2 regions of the Carboxydocella thermautotrophica DSM 16521 genome follow, and region 2 is predicted to be linked to the other one. Evidence: riboswitches for the same ligand, from Rfam matches in the RefSeq annotation. Region 2 holds a riboswitch; the other holds the start of a gene.
What was found. Region 2 has a riboswitch for cobalamin ahead of cobT (nicotinate-nucleotide--dimethylbenzimidazole phosphoribosyltransferase). Riboswitches for the same ligand answer to the same signal wherever they lie in the genome.

Region 1: it holds a riboswitch for cobalamin, as region 2 does, so the genes downstream of both, B5D20_RS02225 (EamA family transporter) here and cobT (nicotinate-nucleotide--dimethylbenzimidazole phosphoribosyltransferase) in region 2, are expected to answer to the same signal.

Annotation. Positions count from the first base shown of each region.
Region 1 covers NZ_FUXM01000003.1:100,986-108,536, forward strand. The annotation lists gene nuoF (NADH-quinone oxidoreductase subunit NuoF) at 1-709, shown strand, start outside; gene fdhF (formate dehydrogenase subunit alpha) at 722-3,406, shown strand; gene B5D20_RS02215 (FmdE family protein) at 3,634-4,185, shown strand; gene B5D20_RS14185 (hypothetical protein) at 4,421-4,552, shown strand; gene B5D20_RS02220 (DUF5362 family protein) at 4,640-5,005, opposite strand; cobalamin riboswitch at 5,150-5,331, shown strand; gene B5D20_RS02225 (EamA family transporter) at 5,571-6,386, shown strand; gene B5D20_RS13970 (hypothetical protein) at 6,490-6,957, shown strand; gene B5D20_RS13975 (hypothetical protein) at 6,972-7,169, shown strand; gene B5D20_RS02235 (DMT family transporter) at 7,215-7,551, shown strand, end outside.
Region 2 covers NZ_FUXM01000002.1:72,546-80,096, forward strand. The annotation lists gene cobC (alpha-ribazole phosphatase) at 1-14, shown strand, start outside; gene guaB (IMP dehydrogenase) at 122-1,573, shown strand; gene B5D20_RS01295 (hypothetical protein) at 1,685-2,068, shown strand; gene B5D20_RS01300 (AAA family ATPase) at 2,092-2,952, shown strand; gene B5D20_RS01305 (VWA domain-containing protein) at 2,949-4,256, shown strand; gene B5D20_RS01310 (hypothetical protein) at 4,289-4,516, shown strand; cobalamin riboswitch at 4,579-4,763, shown strand; gene cobT (nicotinate-nucleotide--dimethylbenzimidazole phosphoribosyltransferase) at 4,849-5,901, shown strand; gene thiC (phosphomethylpyrimidine synthase ThiC) at 5,898-7,016, shown strand; gene bzaB (B12 lower ligand biosynthesis ThiC-like protein BzaB) at 7,013-7,551, shown strand, end outside.

The sequences.
Region 1 (7,551 bases), on a different contig from region 2:
CAATGTCAATAATGTGGAGACATTTGCCAATGTCCCCTTGATTATCAACCAGGGAGCGGCCCGCTACGCTGCCATTGGCACAGAAAAAAGCAAGGGCACCAAAGTTTTTGCCCTCACCGGCAAGGTTAATAATACTGGTCTGGTGGAGGTGCCCATGGGCATTACCCTGCGGGAAATCATCTTCGATATCGGCGGCGGCATCAGGGGTGGCAAGAAATTCAAAGCCGTGCAAATCGGAGGGCCTTCCGGCGGATGTCTGACCGAAGAACATCTGAACCTGCCTATTGATTATGATTCTTTACTGGCGGCCGGGGCGATGATGGGCTCTGGCGGTCTGGTAGTGATGGATGAAACCACCTGCATGGTGGAACTGGCCCGTTTCTTCCTTTCCTTTACCAGAATGGAGTCCTGTGGCAAATGCACACCCTGCCGGGAAGGGACCACCCGTTTGCTGGAAATCCTGCAGCGACTGGTGGAAGGCAAAGGACAGGAAGGGGATCTGGAGCGGATCGAAAGCTTAAGCCGCAACATTATTGATTCTTCCCTTTGCGGTTTGGGACAATCGGCGCCCAATCCCGTTCTCAGCACTCTCCGCTATTTCCGGGAGGAATATGAACTGCATATGCGCCGGCAGGATTGTCCGGCCGGAGTCTGTAAGCCCCTGGTGCGCATGCGGCAACGGGCCGCCAAATTACAGGCCCAGGCTTAAGGAGGTGAAGCCATGAATCAGATACGTCTAAAAATCAATGGCCAGGAATATACGGTACCGAAAGAATGGACCATACTCAAGGCAGCCCAGAACAATGGCATTTTTATCCCCACTCTCTGCTATGAAGAGGGGTTGCCTATTTTCGGCGGTTGCCGCCTTTGTGTGGTGGAAGTAAAAGGGGCCCGCAAACTGCTGGCCGCCTGCGCCACTCCGGTAGAAGAAGGGATGGAAATTCAAACCGAATCGGAGCGGGTAGTAGAGGCGCGCCGGGAAATTCTGCGCCTGCTCATTGCCAACCATGATTTGCGCTGTCTGACCTGTCCCCGCAATGGTGACTGCCGTTTGCAGGATTACTGTTATCGCTATCAGGTGGAGGATACTCCCTATAAGGACGGGGAAAAACAGGTCTTTCCTATTGATGACACCAATCCCTTTTTCATCCGCGATTATGGTCGCTGTATTAAATGCGGCAAATGCGTTGCCATCTGCGCTGAGGTCAATGGTGCCCATGTCTATGATTTCATGGGCCGGGGCATTCAGACCAAGGTTACATCTGCCTATGATGACCCATTACAGGAAACCACCTGCACTGCCTGTGGCATGTGTGTCAACGTTTGCCCCGTAGCGGCTCTGGTGGAAAAATCCTCCCTCTGGCAGGGTCGTCACTGGGAAATCCGCAAAGTTCAGACTACCTGTTCCTATTGTGGAGTCGGTTGCCAGTTATTTTTGAAAGTCAGGGATAACCGGATTGTGGGAGTAACAGGGGACAAAGCCGGGCCCAACCAGGGCCATCTCTGCGCTAAAGGCCAGTTTGGCTGGGATTATGTCCACTCACCAGACCGCCTGACGCGGCCTTTGCTGCGCAAAAACGGGGAACTGGTGCCGGTAAGCTGGGAGGAAGCCCTGGACTTTGCTGCCAGCAGCCTGCGGGACATTTTGCAGCGGCGGGGCGGCCAGGCTATCGCCGGGCTGGCTTCAGCTAAATGTACCAATGAGGAAAATTACCTTTTCCAGAAACTGATGCGCACGGCGCTGAATACCAATCACATCGACCATTGCGCCCGCCTTTGACACAGCTCTACCGTTGCCGGTCTGGCAACAGCATTTGGCAGTGGCGCTATGACCAACTCCATACATGACTTACTGGAAACCCAGGTTATGCTTTTGATCGGGGCCAACACCACTGAGGCCCATCCCGTTACCGGTTACCGCATCAAGCAGGCAGTGAAGCGGGGGGCCAAATTGATTGTGGCCGACCCGCGGCGCATCGAGCTGGTCCGCTATGCTGACCTCTGGCTCAGGCACCGGCCCGGTACGGATATCGCCCTGCTCAACGGTCTGGCCTATGTGATTTTGCAGGAAAACCTCTGGGATCAGGCCTTTGTAGCTGAGCGCAGTGAAGGCTTTGAGGAATTCCGGCGCAAAGTGGAGGAATATCCGCCGGACCGGGTAGAGAAAATCACCGGCGTGCCGGCGGAACAAATCCGGGCTGCTGCCCGCCTTTATGGCCAGGCGGAACGGGCCTGCATCATCTATGCCATGGGCATCACCCAGCATACTTCCGGTACCCAGAATGTACTGGCTGTCGCCAACCTGGCCATCCTCACCGGCAATGTGGGCCGGCCCGGCACCGGTGTTTATCCCTTGCGGGGGCAAAACAATGTTCAGGGTGCCTGCGACATGGGAGCCCTGCCCAACTACTATCCCGGTTACCAGCTGGTGGAAGCGGAGGGAAACCGGCAGAAGTTTGAAACCATCTGGCGCACTGAGCTGCCGTCTACTCCGGGCCTGACCCTGACAGAGATGATGAATGCCGCTGCAAGGGGCGAGCTTGCAGCCATGTATATCATGGGTGAGAACCCCATGCTGGCTGACCCTGATGTCAACCATGTACGCAAGGCCATGGAAAACCTGGAGTTTTTGCTGGTGCAGGATATTTTCCTGACGGAAACGGCCCGGCTGGCCCATGTGGTTTTGCCTGCCGTAACTTTTGCTGAAAAAGATGGCACCTTCACCAATACCGAACGGCGCATTCAGCGGGTGCGCCAGGCCATCACTCCTCCCGGGGAAGCCCGGCCGGACTGGCAGATTATCCTGGAGCTGGCCCGGCGGCTGGGCCATGACTGGCATTATCCCAGGGGCCCGGAGCAGATTATGGAGGAAATCGCCCTGGTCAATCCCCTCTATGGCGGTATCACCTATGCCCGTCTGGAGAAAGGCGGCATCCAGTGGCCCTGTCCTACTCCCGGCCATCCCGGCACTCCTTACTTGCATGCGGAAAAATTCGCCCGCGGCAAAGGCCGCTTCCATGCCGTTGAGCATATTCCGGCCGCAGAGGAACCCGATGCTGAGTATCCGCTTCTGCTCAATACCGGCCGCAATCTCTACCAGTTCCATACCGGTTCCATGACCCGGCGCACCCGGCTGGATCTGATCCGGCCTGAGGAGCTGATGCAGATTCATCCACAGGATGCAGACCGTTTTGGCATCAAGGATGGAGACCGGGTGGAAGTGACTTCCCGGCGCGGTAGGGTGGAAACCCGGGTGCAGGTAACCGATCTGGTGCCACCGGGCATGGTATTTCTCACTTTCCACTATCAGGAGACGCCAACCAATGTCCTGACCAATGCAGCTTTTGATCCGGTCTGCAAGATTCCGGAGTTGAAAATCAGTGCGGTGAAGATAAGGAAATTGTAAGGCTCATAAACAACAGGTTCATCTGAGTCTGATCGCCACCGGAAGCTATAATCTGGTCGGCGTATTTTTTTAATCGCACTCACAGCAAAGGCAAAGAGACCGCCGATGGCCGAAATGGTGCCGAAAATAATGGACATAATGCCGACAAAACCTGCCCACCTATCCATCTTATTGCTAAATTTTAGCTACAGGTATATAATTTTTCTACAGAATGGAGGGAAGCTGTTATGGACAGAACGAGAACGCCCTGGGAAAGATGTGTAGAGTTTCACGGCCATGAATGTCCTGGCCTGGCAGTGGGCTACCGGGTAGCGCAAATCGCCCTTAAAGAGCTGGGGGTAGAGCGAGCTCAGGATGAGGAGCTGGTAGCGATTGTGGAAAATGATGCCTGTGGGGTGGATGCTATTCAGGTATTAACGGGCTGTACGCTAGGTAAAGGAAATTTGCTTTACCGGGATTATGGCAAACAGGTTTATACTATAGGGAATAGGAAAAACAGGGAAGCAATCAGAATAGTGGTAAAGAGCGTCGGCTGGCGTCAGGAACTGGAAAAGCTGGGGCTTGACCGGGAGGGAAGAATCCGGTTTATACTGGAGCTACAGGAAGATGATTTTTGTACTGTGCAAAAAATTCCACTGGAATTTCCGGAGCGGGCCCGAATCTATAAGTCCTGGACCTGTGCGGAGTGCGGGGAATCAGTGATGGAAGCCCGACTCAGGGTAAAAGATGGTCAGTTTGTCTGCATTCCCTGTGCCGGGGAGTATAATCGTGGCTGGTAAATTTGTATAGTACATGACAGGGAGAAGGCAAAAATTTGCCCTCCCTAATTTTTGTGCGCCCGGCATGGGCGTTGTCTATAGGGTGAAAATCCCGAACGGCGAAGGTAGCAGTAGCCGTAGCTTAAGACAGGGTGTCCTCCGTGAGGTGGAATCTGAAGCAGTATTGACGTCAAACTGGTGAAGGGCCGAACACGAACCCTGGGCCTACCGGAGCGAGTAGTCCATATAATGTATAATGGCTAATGCCCGTAAAGGCTACTGGCGTATGTCTCGACAATTAAATAACGCCCTGAACAATGCCTACTGGCATAGTCAGGGCTTGAAGAGTTTAACTGAACGTTATCATCGCATTCGTCAAGCTTGGTGAACCGCCGTATACCGAACGGTACATACGGTGGTGTGAGAGGACGGGGGTTAATCACCCCTTTCTACTCGATTGATTTTTATATTACTGCTAGAATGAATTGGGGCTCATCATGTTCATTGAGGCAACACCGGCAAATATTCCGAAGAAAATCGCCAGGGCTATCATAATCAAATTGATAATGATTAATACTCCTTGAATTTTAAAGTAAGTATTAAGGTTCATAAACAACATGTTCAACTGAGTGGAATCGCCACCGGAAGTGATGATCTGGTCGGCATATTTTTTTGCACCGCGCAGTTTCAGTCCCAGTATTATCGTAATAATTCCAAGAATTGCACCTACGATAAAAGCAAAGAGACCAGCAATAGCTGAAATAACGCCGAAAATAACAGTCATTATACCTACAAAACCTACCCACCTGCTGTGTTGAGATAAAATTTCCCTGTCAACCAAAATATCACCCCATTTACATTTTTTATAATCAGATATATTCTCCCTTTGTTGACAAATTCCTCTTAAGTTCGCCAAAAATGGAAGAAAAATATAGGCCAGGACTGGTAGTACTTGCATTTCCACTGAAACTGTGTTATGATAAACAAAAACATAGCAGGAATGAGTGGTTCCGTATAAACGGAACTGAAAAGGGAAGTCAGTGCGAATCTGACGCGGTCCCGCCACTGTGAAAGGGAGCGACCTCAATTTAGCCACTGGGTTAATCCGGGAAGGCTGAGGGAGCGATGATCTTAAGCCAGGAGACCTGCTCATTCCGTTGGTGACCTGAGCCTGCGCGGACAGGCAGGGGGAGTAAAGGCTTATTTCTGTGGGCCAATAGTCCTCTGCTTGTAAAGGCAGAGGATTTTATTTATTGCTATCCCATTATCGTCTACCCAGGCGAGGTTATTATAGAGGGCGGAGTTGATCTGCCTTTTTCTTTTTTTGCTAATTAGACAGCAAAAAATTAGAAGCGCGACATTATTTTATAGTTTATAATTAACTCAAGCGATCTGGAGGTGATAAAATGGATAAGCTCACGCCCGCTCAGATGTGGCAAGCCTGTGTCAAGAGCATGCTCTACGGCTGGACGAGGTTAGGTGGAGCGCCGAGACCCACAGTAGAACAATGGAAATATGCGGTGATTGTCGGCTCGCTTTTGCTTCTGGGCGGTAATGGCGGCGTGGTGTGGGGGGAACAGCAGGTGCCTTCCGGTATTGCTGCCTTGATTATCGCTACTGTACCCCTCTGGATGGCCTTAATAGCCTGGGCCACGGGGGCACGGCCACGGCCGCAGCCCCTGGAATGGCTGGGCTTGATCCTCGGTTTCACTGGGATCCTCTGGCTAATTTCGCCTTCACTGGCCAGTGTTTCGGGGGCGATTAACAGCTATTACTTAATTGTGGTGCTGGCGGCGATCTCCTGGGCCTGGGGCTCTATTTACTCCCGCAAGGCTAACTGGCCTGATTCGGCCTGGCTTGCCATTGGCATGCAAATGCTGGCCGGAGGGCTGGCCTGTCTGGGGGCAAGTATTTTGCTGGGAGAGGCGGGCCGGTTGGACCTGAATGAGGTTACGATGCAGTCCTGGCTGGCTTTTGGTTATCTGGTGCTGTTTGGTTCGCTAGTGGGTTATAGCGCCTACATCTGGTTGTTAAAAAATGCAGATCCCCTCTGGGTGTCAACCTATGCCTATGTCAATCCGGTGGTAGCAGTATTGCTGGGCTGGTTCTGGGCCGGTGAGGAGCTGAATAGCAGCAAGCTGACTGGGGCCGTATTGGTACTGGCAGCGGTTGTGCTAATCAGCATTGAGAGGAACCGAAAGAAGACTGTAAAAAGTGTGTAATTTGTGTAATTAATTTAGGGGGAGGACATGGTTCTGTCCCCCTTTTTTGTGTTATAATAATGTAAAGTTATGGAGACTATTTCATTTTGTTGAGGTGATTAATTTGAGTGATCCTTTTATTGAATATTCCGAGTCAATGGTAGCAACTGTTGCAAAATTATTTGCATTAGAAGGGTCAGCTAAAGAAGTAGCCATACTTGCACATGCGGTTTTAGAAGTTGTACAGACAAATTTTGACAATTGGAATGGCGGAACTTATTTTTATACTCTCTATCTGTATTTACCGTTAAACTTATACGTTCAAATAGTAGAAGAAAAAGAGAAAATCCAGAAAAGAATATATGAAAAGTTATTTTCAGTTGGAGTTCCATATAATAATCATTGTTTTGAAGAAGTTTTGATATACCCTCAGGCATCCAATGATCCAAATTGGCGTGATAAAGCAAAAGCTTGGCTGTCAGGAAAAAATATTACAAACCAAGGCAGAGTAAGATCAGATAATATCGCATCGAGAAACTGTGATGGTTTATTATTTAGATCTCAGCCAGAAATTAACTTTATTTTGTTATAATAAAGGATGGCATAATGTTAGTTGTTGAAATAGATGGAGATACAGTTCATCAAGAAACACCAGCTGAGGCACATGCAAGGACAACAATGTTATTGCACGAGGGTGTTTACTTTGAGAGGTTAAAAGCTAGCGAATGTGAAACGGAAGAAAAAGCTTTACAGAGCGCTAAGAAAATTATGAGTGTCTTGACGAAAATTAAATCTACCCGATAATGCTTCTTAATACTTCCAAACCGTACTAAAAATGGAGGCTCGGACATGACTAAATTGCAAGCCAGTTTGCTGGCACTTTTAGGCGGAGCCAGCTATGGCCTCTTGCCCGGTTTTGCCAAGCAGGCCTATGCCAGCGGTGTTGGCACTGGCCCCCTGACTATGACCCAGAATTTGATTGGAGCGATCCTGCTCTGGTTGATCGCTTTGATTGCAGCTAGAGGGCAAAGCAAACCTGACCGCAGGCAAATCCTACAATTGTTGCTAACCGGGGCCCTGCCGGGTCTAACCGGTGCTTTTTATTACTGGGCCCTGGCTATGTTGCCAGCCTCGCTGGGTATCATCCTGCTTTTTCAGTTTACCTGGATAGGGGTTGGATTGGAGT
Region 2 (7,551 bases):
TGGAACAAATTTAATGCCCGAATTGGGCATTTTTTTCTTGGCGTACTATTATGATTGTGCTATAATAATGGGAAATATTTAGGTCGAATCGAATTATAAACTAAAGAAAGGAGAATTAGATATGGAAGACAAATTCCTTAAGGAAGGACTTACCTTTGATGATGTATTATTAATACCAGCTAAGTCCGAAGTATTACCCAGGGATGTAGATACCTCTACATACCTGACAAAAAATATCAAACTAAATATTCCTCTGATGAGTGCTGGCATGGACACAGTTACTGAAGCCCGCCTGGCCATCGCCATTGCCCGTGAAGGAGGCATTGGTGTAATTCATAAAAACATGTCAATTGAGCGTCAGGCCCTGGAGGTAGATCGGGTTAAACGTTCGGAACACGGAGTAATTACTGATCCAATCTATTTGTCACCTCAACATCCCATCAGAGATGCCCTGGAATTGATGGAGAGATATAGAATTTCAGGAGTTCCTATTACTGTGCAGGGCAAACTTGTCGGTATTTTGACTAACCGAGATTTACGGTTTGTAAAAGATTATAGTTTACCTATTGAGGACGTTATGACAAAAGAAAATCTTGTTACCGCTCCGATAGGTACAACCTTAGAAGAAGCGAAAGAAATATTACAAAAACACAAGGTAGAAAAACTCCCTATTGTTGATGAAAACTTTATGTTAAAGGGTTTAATAACTATAAAGGATATTGAAAAAGCCAGACAGTATCCCAATGCTGCAAAGGATCAAAGGGGACGGCTCTTAGTTGCAGCTGCGGTAGGTGTAGCCAAGGATACTGATGAGCGGGTAGAAGCTTTAGTAGCTGCAAAGGTAGATGCCATTGTAGTTGATACTGCTCATGGTCATTCTCGAGGTGTTATAGAAACAGTAAAACGGATAAGACAAAAATACCCCGAACTAAATATTATCGCAGGTAATGTGGCAACTGCCGAGGCTACAAGAGACCTAATTGAAGCTGGTGCTGATGCCATTAAGGTGGGTATTGGTCCCGGTTCCATTTGTACTACCAGGGTTGTAGCAGGCATTGGCGTTCCGCAAATTACCGCCATTTATGATTGTGCTAGAGAGGCAGCTAAATATAATATTCCCATTATCGCAGATGGTGGGATAAAGTACTCTGGAGATATCACAAAAGCCATTGCTGCTGGTGCTGATGTAGTCATGATAGGCAGTCTGTTTGCTGGTACGGAAGAAAGTCCTGGGGAAATGGAAATTTATCAGGGACGCAGTTTTAAGGTTTATCGTGGCATGGGCTCAATCGGAGCTATGAAAGATGGCTCCAAAGATAGATATTTTCAAGAGAATGAGCAAAAACTGGTTCCAGAAGGAATTGAAGGCCGTGTACCCTATAAAGGTCCCCTTGCTGAAACCGTTTATCAATTAATAGGCGGTTTGCGAGCTGGTATGGGCTACTGTGGAGTACGTAATATACAAGAACTGAAGACTAAAACAAAATTTATACGAATTACTAGTGCTGGTTTGAGAGAAAGTCATCCCCATGATGTGATTATTACAAAAGAGGCACCTAATTATAGTTTGTAAACAATAGAGGTCTGGAGTTTGTTCCAGACCTCTTAACATTACCAGCAGGATTTTGCTGGTTTTATCGAGAATTATATTATGTTGAGATTATAATTGTGGAGGCGAATGTTCTTGCAAGAATTGCTATTTTATTCCCAGTTAGCTGTAACAGCTCTGGCCATTATGTGGTATATATTTGCAGCCTTTCAGGGATTTAAGTTTTTAACTGGTCAAATGACTACTACAGAAATGGTACCTTCTCTTAAAAACCTTACCATGTTAGGACTTCTATTTTCAATTTTAAGCATATTATTTACTGGTTTCTATAACCTGACTACTGAAAAAGTTTTTTGGGAAAATATTATGCTGGTCTCGATTGTGGATATTTTATTTAATGCTGCAGTATTGCATATGCTTTACTGGAAATGGCGCCCTTACTGGCCTGCTGCCACAACCATCTTAACTATTTTTATTGATGCTTTTTTAAGAGTAATGTTTACCAAATTTTATTTATAGAGATAAAGGGAAGAGGGGAGAAAATGGTAAACAGTTTAGACCAACTCAAACAGTTATTTATTGAAAATAACTACTGTCCTGATGACCGTACAGTAATGGCAGTTTTTCTGGCTTTAAAGTTAAAAAAACCATTATTGGTTGAGGGCCCTGCAGGGGTAGGCAAAACTGAATTGGCCAAAGTTATCTCTAAAAGTTTAAACAGGCCTCTCATTCGCCTCCAGTGCTATGAAGGGCTAGATGAAAGCAAAGCATTATTTGAATGGAATTATCAAAAACAACTTTTATACATTCAGACATTGGTGAATCAGGGTTCTAACTGGCAGGATATTAAGAAGAATATTTTTAGTGAAGAATTTTATCTAGCCCGCCCAATTTTGCAGGCATTAACTGCTGAAAAGCCAGTAGTTCTGTTAATTGATGAGATTGATAAAAGCGACCAGGAATTCGAAAGTTTCCTGCTAGAAGCACTGGCTGAATATCAAGTTACCATTCCCGAAATCGGTACTATCAAAGCCAAACATATTCCTTTTGTTTTGTTAACCAGCAATAACACAAGAGCATTCAGTGAAGCATTAAAACGACGTTGCCTCCATCTTTATATTGATTATCCTGACAAGGAAAGAGAGTTAGAAATAATTCTGAAAAAATTGCCTGATCTGGATAAAATATTGGCTGAAAAAATTATCACTTTTACCAGTAATATCAGAAAACAAAAGATCAAGAAATCACCTAGTATAGCTGAAGTAATAGAGTGGGCCCAATCTGCCCTTGTAAGCGGCCAAAAAGACCTTAACATAGACTGGGTTCAGCAATCATTATGCGTATTACTAAAATATGAAGAAGATATCAAGACAATCATGCCAAAGGTGGCCTCACTCCTATGATAGTGAGGAAAATACTCCAAATAATTAATGAGTTGCGCGAATACGGTTATCCAGTTTGTACTGATGAAGTTTGTGATTTCTTACAGGCACTAACAATTATCCCATCTACAGAATGGAATTTGAAAGATTTACTTTACATTACGCTGGTTAAAGATGATATACAGGCCAAGATACTTGAAACTATACTATTTTATAAATCTTCAGAACTTCCAGTTGGAAATATTGTCGGTGATAGAGAATTTACAAGTAGTGAATATGGTCAACCCGAAGCTTTTAAAGAAAAGCTATTTCAGTATATTGTTCTCGGAGATATGAATAGTTTAAAGCGGATTATAAGTAAGTCATTGGACTATATTTCAGAAAAAAATCTTAATCTTAGCTACGAAGAATTTAATAAAAAGATAAAAGTTTTTTTGGAATGGAAAATTACTGAGAACAAGCTCTTAAAAACTGAAGATCCCCAATTAATAATTAATTTAGAAAGTGCACGAGAGATTTTTGAGAACGAGGTAAAAAAATTTTGGTATAACAAACTAAGTATAGAAAATAAAAAAGATTTTATAAAAGAAAACATGTTAGTGAACAAGGACCTGGGATCACTTGATACAAAAGAACAAATGGTAATTGAGCAACACATTCAAAAACTTACAAGATACCTGGCAATGAAAAAAAGCAGGCGCTGGATACGTGCCAAGTCAGGACTTTTTGACTTTAAAAAAACTTTTTCGACTTCAATAAGACACAATTTTCTCCCCTATCATTTATATTATAAAAAGCCCAAAATTACTAAGACAAATCTATACGTTCTTTGCGATATTTCTGGCTCAGTTAGTCCATACGCCTTGTTTTTACTACAGCTTGTTCAAGGGATTTATAATGTTTTTAAAAATGTTAAAGCCTTTGTGTTTGTGGATCAGGTAGCAGAAATTTCCCATTTGCTTGCACAGGAAAGAATGTCTAAAGAATTAATTACCGAACTTTTCAATAGTCAGGCGTCTATTAGCGGGTTTAGTAATTACGCTTTAGTCGGACAGCAAATTTGTAATCTTCTATCTGATCACCATTATTTCCATAGTATATTAATAGTAATTGGTGATTGTCGCACCAATTACCAGCCTGCTGGTATCCAATACTGGCGAGGTCTATGCAGTAAATTTAATAAAACAATATTTTTAAATCCTGAACCCATTGAGCGCTGGAATCAAGATGACTCACAGGTAAAAGATTTTATGCCATTATTTCATTATTTTTTCGAGTGTCGAAATATCAATCAGCTGGAAAAAATCATAAGTTTTTTGCTATAATATAAGTAACTAAACAACAAGGTGGGATTATTGTGAATCTAAAAGTATGTCTTAATGTAGATAGCTTAAAAAAAGATGAAGTTAGAAAACTAATAAAGGATGTAGAGATTTTTTGCACTTGCGGTTTGCGTTTGCATGCCCTGGACTTTGAACATTCTGAAGTTTGCCCTGAATGTGGCCGCGAGTATCATTTACAGGATGGGATTGGACATTTTCATATTATTATAAATAAACCAACAGAAGAAAAAGGATATTATTAAATATTTTTGTTCATGAAAGCAGGAAAACCTGAAAAGGTGTAGAATAAATGTAATTAATATAGCTGAATATTATGACAACAGGTGCCTCTTTTGAGAGGAGAATAGGGAATCAGGTGCAAATCCTGAGCGGTCCCGCCACTGTAATCGGGGAGCAACTACCAATATGCCACTGGCTACTATTGCTGGGAAGGCGGTAGCATTGTTATGATCCGAGAGCCAGGAGACCTGCCTGTTGTTATAGCAGATAACTGTGGATGATGGTAAAGTCCGCGGCATGTTTCATGCTGCGGATTTTTAATTTTATCTTATAAAATTTGAGGGAGGTAGTTAAAATGGATTTGTTAAAGCGCACCATCAGTTCAATAGTCCCCCTTAATACTGAAGCGATGCAGCAAGCCCAGGTAAGACTGGATATTCTGACCAAGCCACTGGGGAGTTTAGGAAGATTAGAAAGTATAGCTAAACAGCTAGCTGGCATTACAGGAAATCCGCGTCCCCAAATATCTAAAAAATGTGTGGTTGTTATGGCGGGTGACCATGGTGTAGCTAGCGAGGGAGTAAGTGCTTTCCCTTCTGAAGTTACATACCAGATGGTAGCCAATTTTATCCGGGGTGGAGCAGGAATCAATGTTTTAGCGCGCCATTCTAATGCAGATGTGTTTGTAGTGGATATGGGAGTGGCAGTAGATATAGACCTGCCAGGTGTAATAAACAGAAAAATAGATTACGGTACCCGTAATATGGTCATCGAACCGGCGATGACTTATGAACAAGCAGTAAAGGCGTTAGAAGCCGGGGTTGAAATAGCAAAAGATCTAATAAAAAATCAGGGTTATACTCTGCTGGCAACTGGAGAAATGGGCATTGCTAATACTACTCCAAGTTCAGCGCTGTTAGCTGTATTTGGGGGTCTAAAGGTTGAAGATGTTTGTGGCCGTGGTACAGGAATCGATGAGGCCGGCCTAAAAAATAAACAAAATGCTATAAGGAAAGCAATCGAAGTAAACCAGCCCAATGTAAATGATCCTATTGATGTTTTAGCTAAAGTAGGTGGTTACGAAATTGCTGGATTGGCCGGTTTGATCCTGGGTGCTGCTGCCAATAAAACACCCATTATTATAGATGGGTTTATCTCCTCCGCAGCAGCACTAATAGCACAACGGATTGCTCCGCTGAGTGTTGAATATATGATTCCTTCCCATGCCTCAGAGGAACCTGGTCATAAAATGATCCTTGAATTATTGGGATTGAAACCCATGCTCTTGCTAAATATGCGCCTGGGTGAAGGTACAGGTGCTGCTTTAGCAATGCATATTGTTGAAGGCGCTTGTAAAATCATTAATGAAATGGCTACCTTCGCAGATGCTGGAGTGACTGGCCCATGACGTCCGTTCTGGAAAATGCTTCACAGGGCCAAATCACGTCAACCATGGAGTTTGTTGCCAGCCAAGAAAACATTACAAAAGAAGAACTAGCCCGGGGAATAGCCCGGGGAGAAATTGTTATCCTGAATAATCGTAATCATAAAAATATCAAACCAGTTGGTGTAGGCTATCCTTTATCAGCCAAAGTAAACGCTAGTATAGGCACCTTAAAACATTTTATCAATCATACAGAAGAAATTGAGAAACTTAAAAGCGCAGAAGCAGCTGGTGCCGATACCATTATGGATTTGTCCAGTGGAGGAACCTCTCAGCAAAGCGATGAGTTTCGCCGAAATCTAATCCGGGAAACATCTTTACCTGTCGGAACTCTCCCTCTTTACCAGGCATTAATCGAAGCGAGAGAAAAATATGGATCCTGTCTGAAAATGTCGGCGAGTCAGTTATTTGAAACTATAGAAAAGCAGGCTGAAGACGGTATCTCTTTCATGGGTTTTCATTGTTCTTTAAATCAATTCACCCTGGATCTTTACTTGAAACAAAACCGTCAAGAGCCGATTGTAAGTTATGGCGGTACTTTTCTAACTGCCTGGATGTTAGAGCATAAAAAGGAAAATCCATTATACGAACACTATGATAAGCTATTGAAGATCCTGAAAAAACACGACATAGTTTTAAGCCTGGCTGATGCTTTTCGTCCCGGCAGTGTCCATGATTCGTTAGATACAGTTCAAACAGCAGAACTAGCTGTAATAGGTTATCTAGTAAAAAGAGCAAGAGATTTTGGAGTGCAAGTCCAGGTTAAAGGCCCTGGTCACACTCCTATTCAGGATATCCATCCTACAATTAACTTAATGAAGAAATTGACCTCCAATAGTCCATACTTCGTTTTTGGCCCCATTGTAACTGATATTGCACCTGGTTATGATCATCTAACCAGTGCCATTGGGGGAGCATTGGCTGTCGCTGCCGGTGCCGACTTTATCTGTTATGTTACACCAGCAGAACATGTTGCTTTTCCCACTGTAGAACACGTTTACGCAGGGGTGGAAGCGGCAAAAAAAGCAGCTAGATTTGGCGATCATTATAGACTTCAGAAAGGGAGGAAGGGGAAGTGACTCAACTGGAAATGGCCCGTCAGGGGATCATTAGCAAAGAAATGGAGTATGTTGCGGCAAAGGAAAAAGTATCACCTGAATTTATTCGCCAGGGAGTAGCAGAAGGGACGATTGTTATATTGAAAAACAAAAACCGCAAAGATAGTAATCCGGTTGCCATCGGCAAAGGGTTAAGAACAAAGGTGAATGCCAGTGTCGGAACCAGCCCTGATAGCACCAGTCTGGAACTGGAACTGGAAAAACTTCAGGTTGCAGAAAAGGCCGGTGCAGACACGATTATGGATTTGAGCACTGGCGGGGATATCAATGGAATTCGGAAAGAAATCCTGGCTAAAACCAAATTACCTGTTGGCTCTGTGCCCATTTATCAAACAGCAATAGAAGCAATCGCCAAATACGGTAGTATTGTCGAAATGAAAGCTGAAGATATCTTTGCTACTATTGAGGCTCATGCTGCTGATGGGATAGATTTTATGGCTATCCATTGTGCCCTGAATTTTGATGTGGTCAACCGGCTGAAAAAACAGGGAAGGAC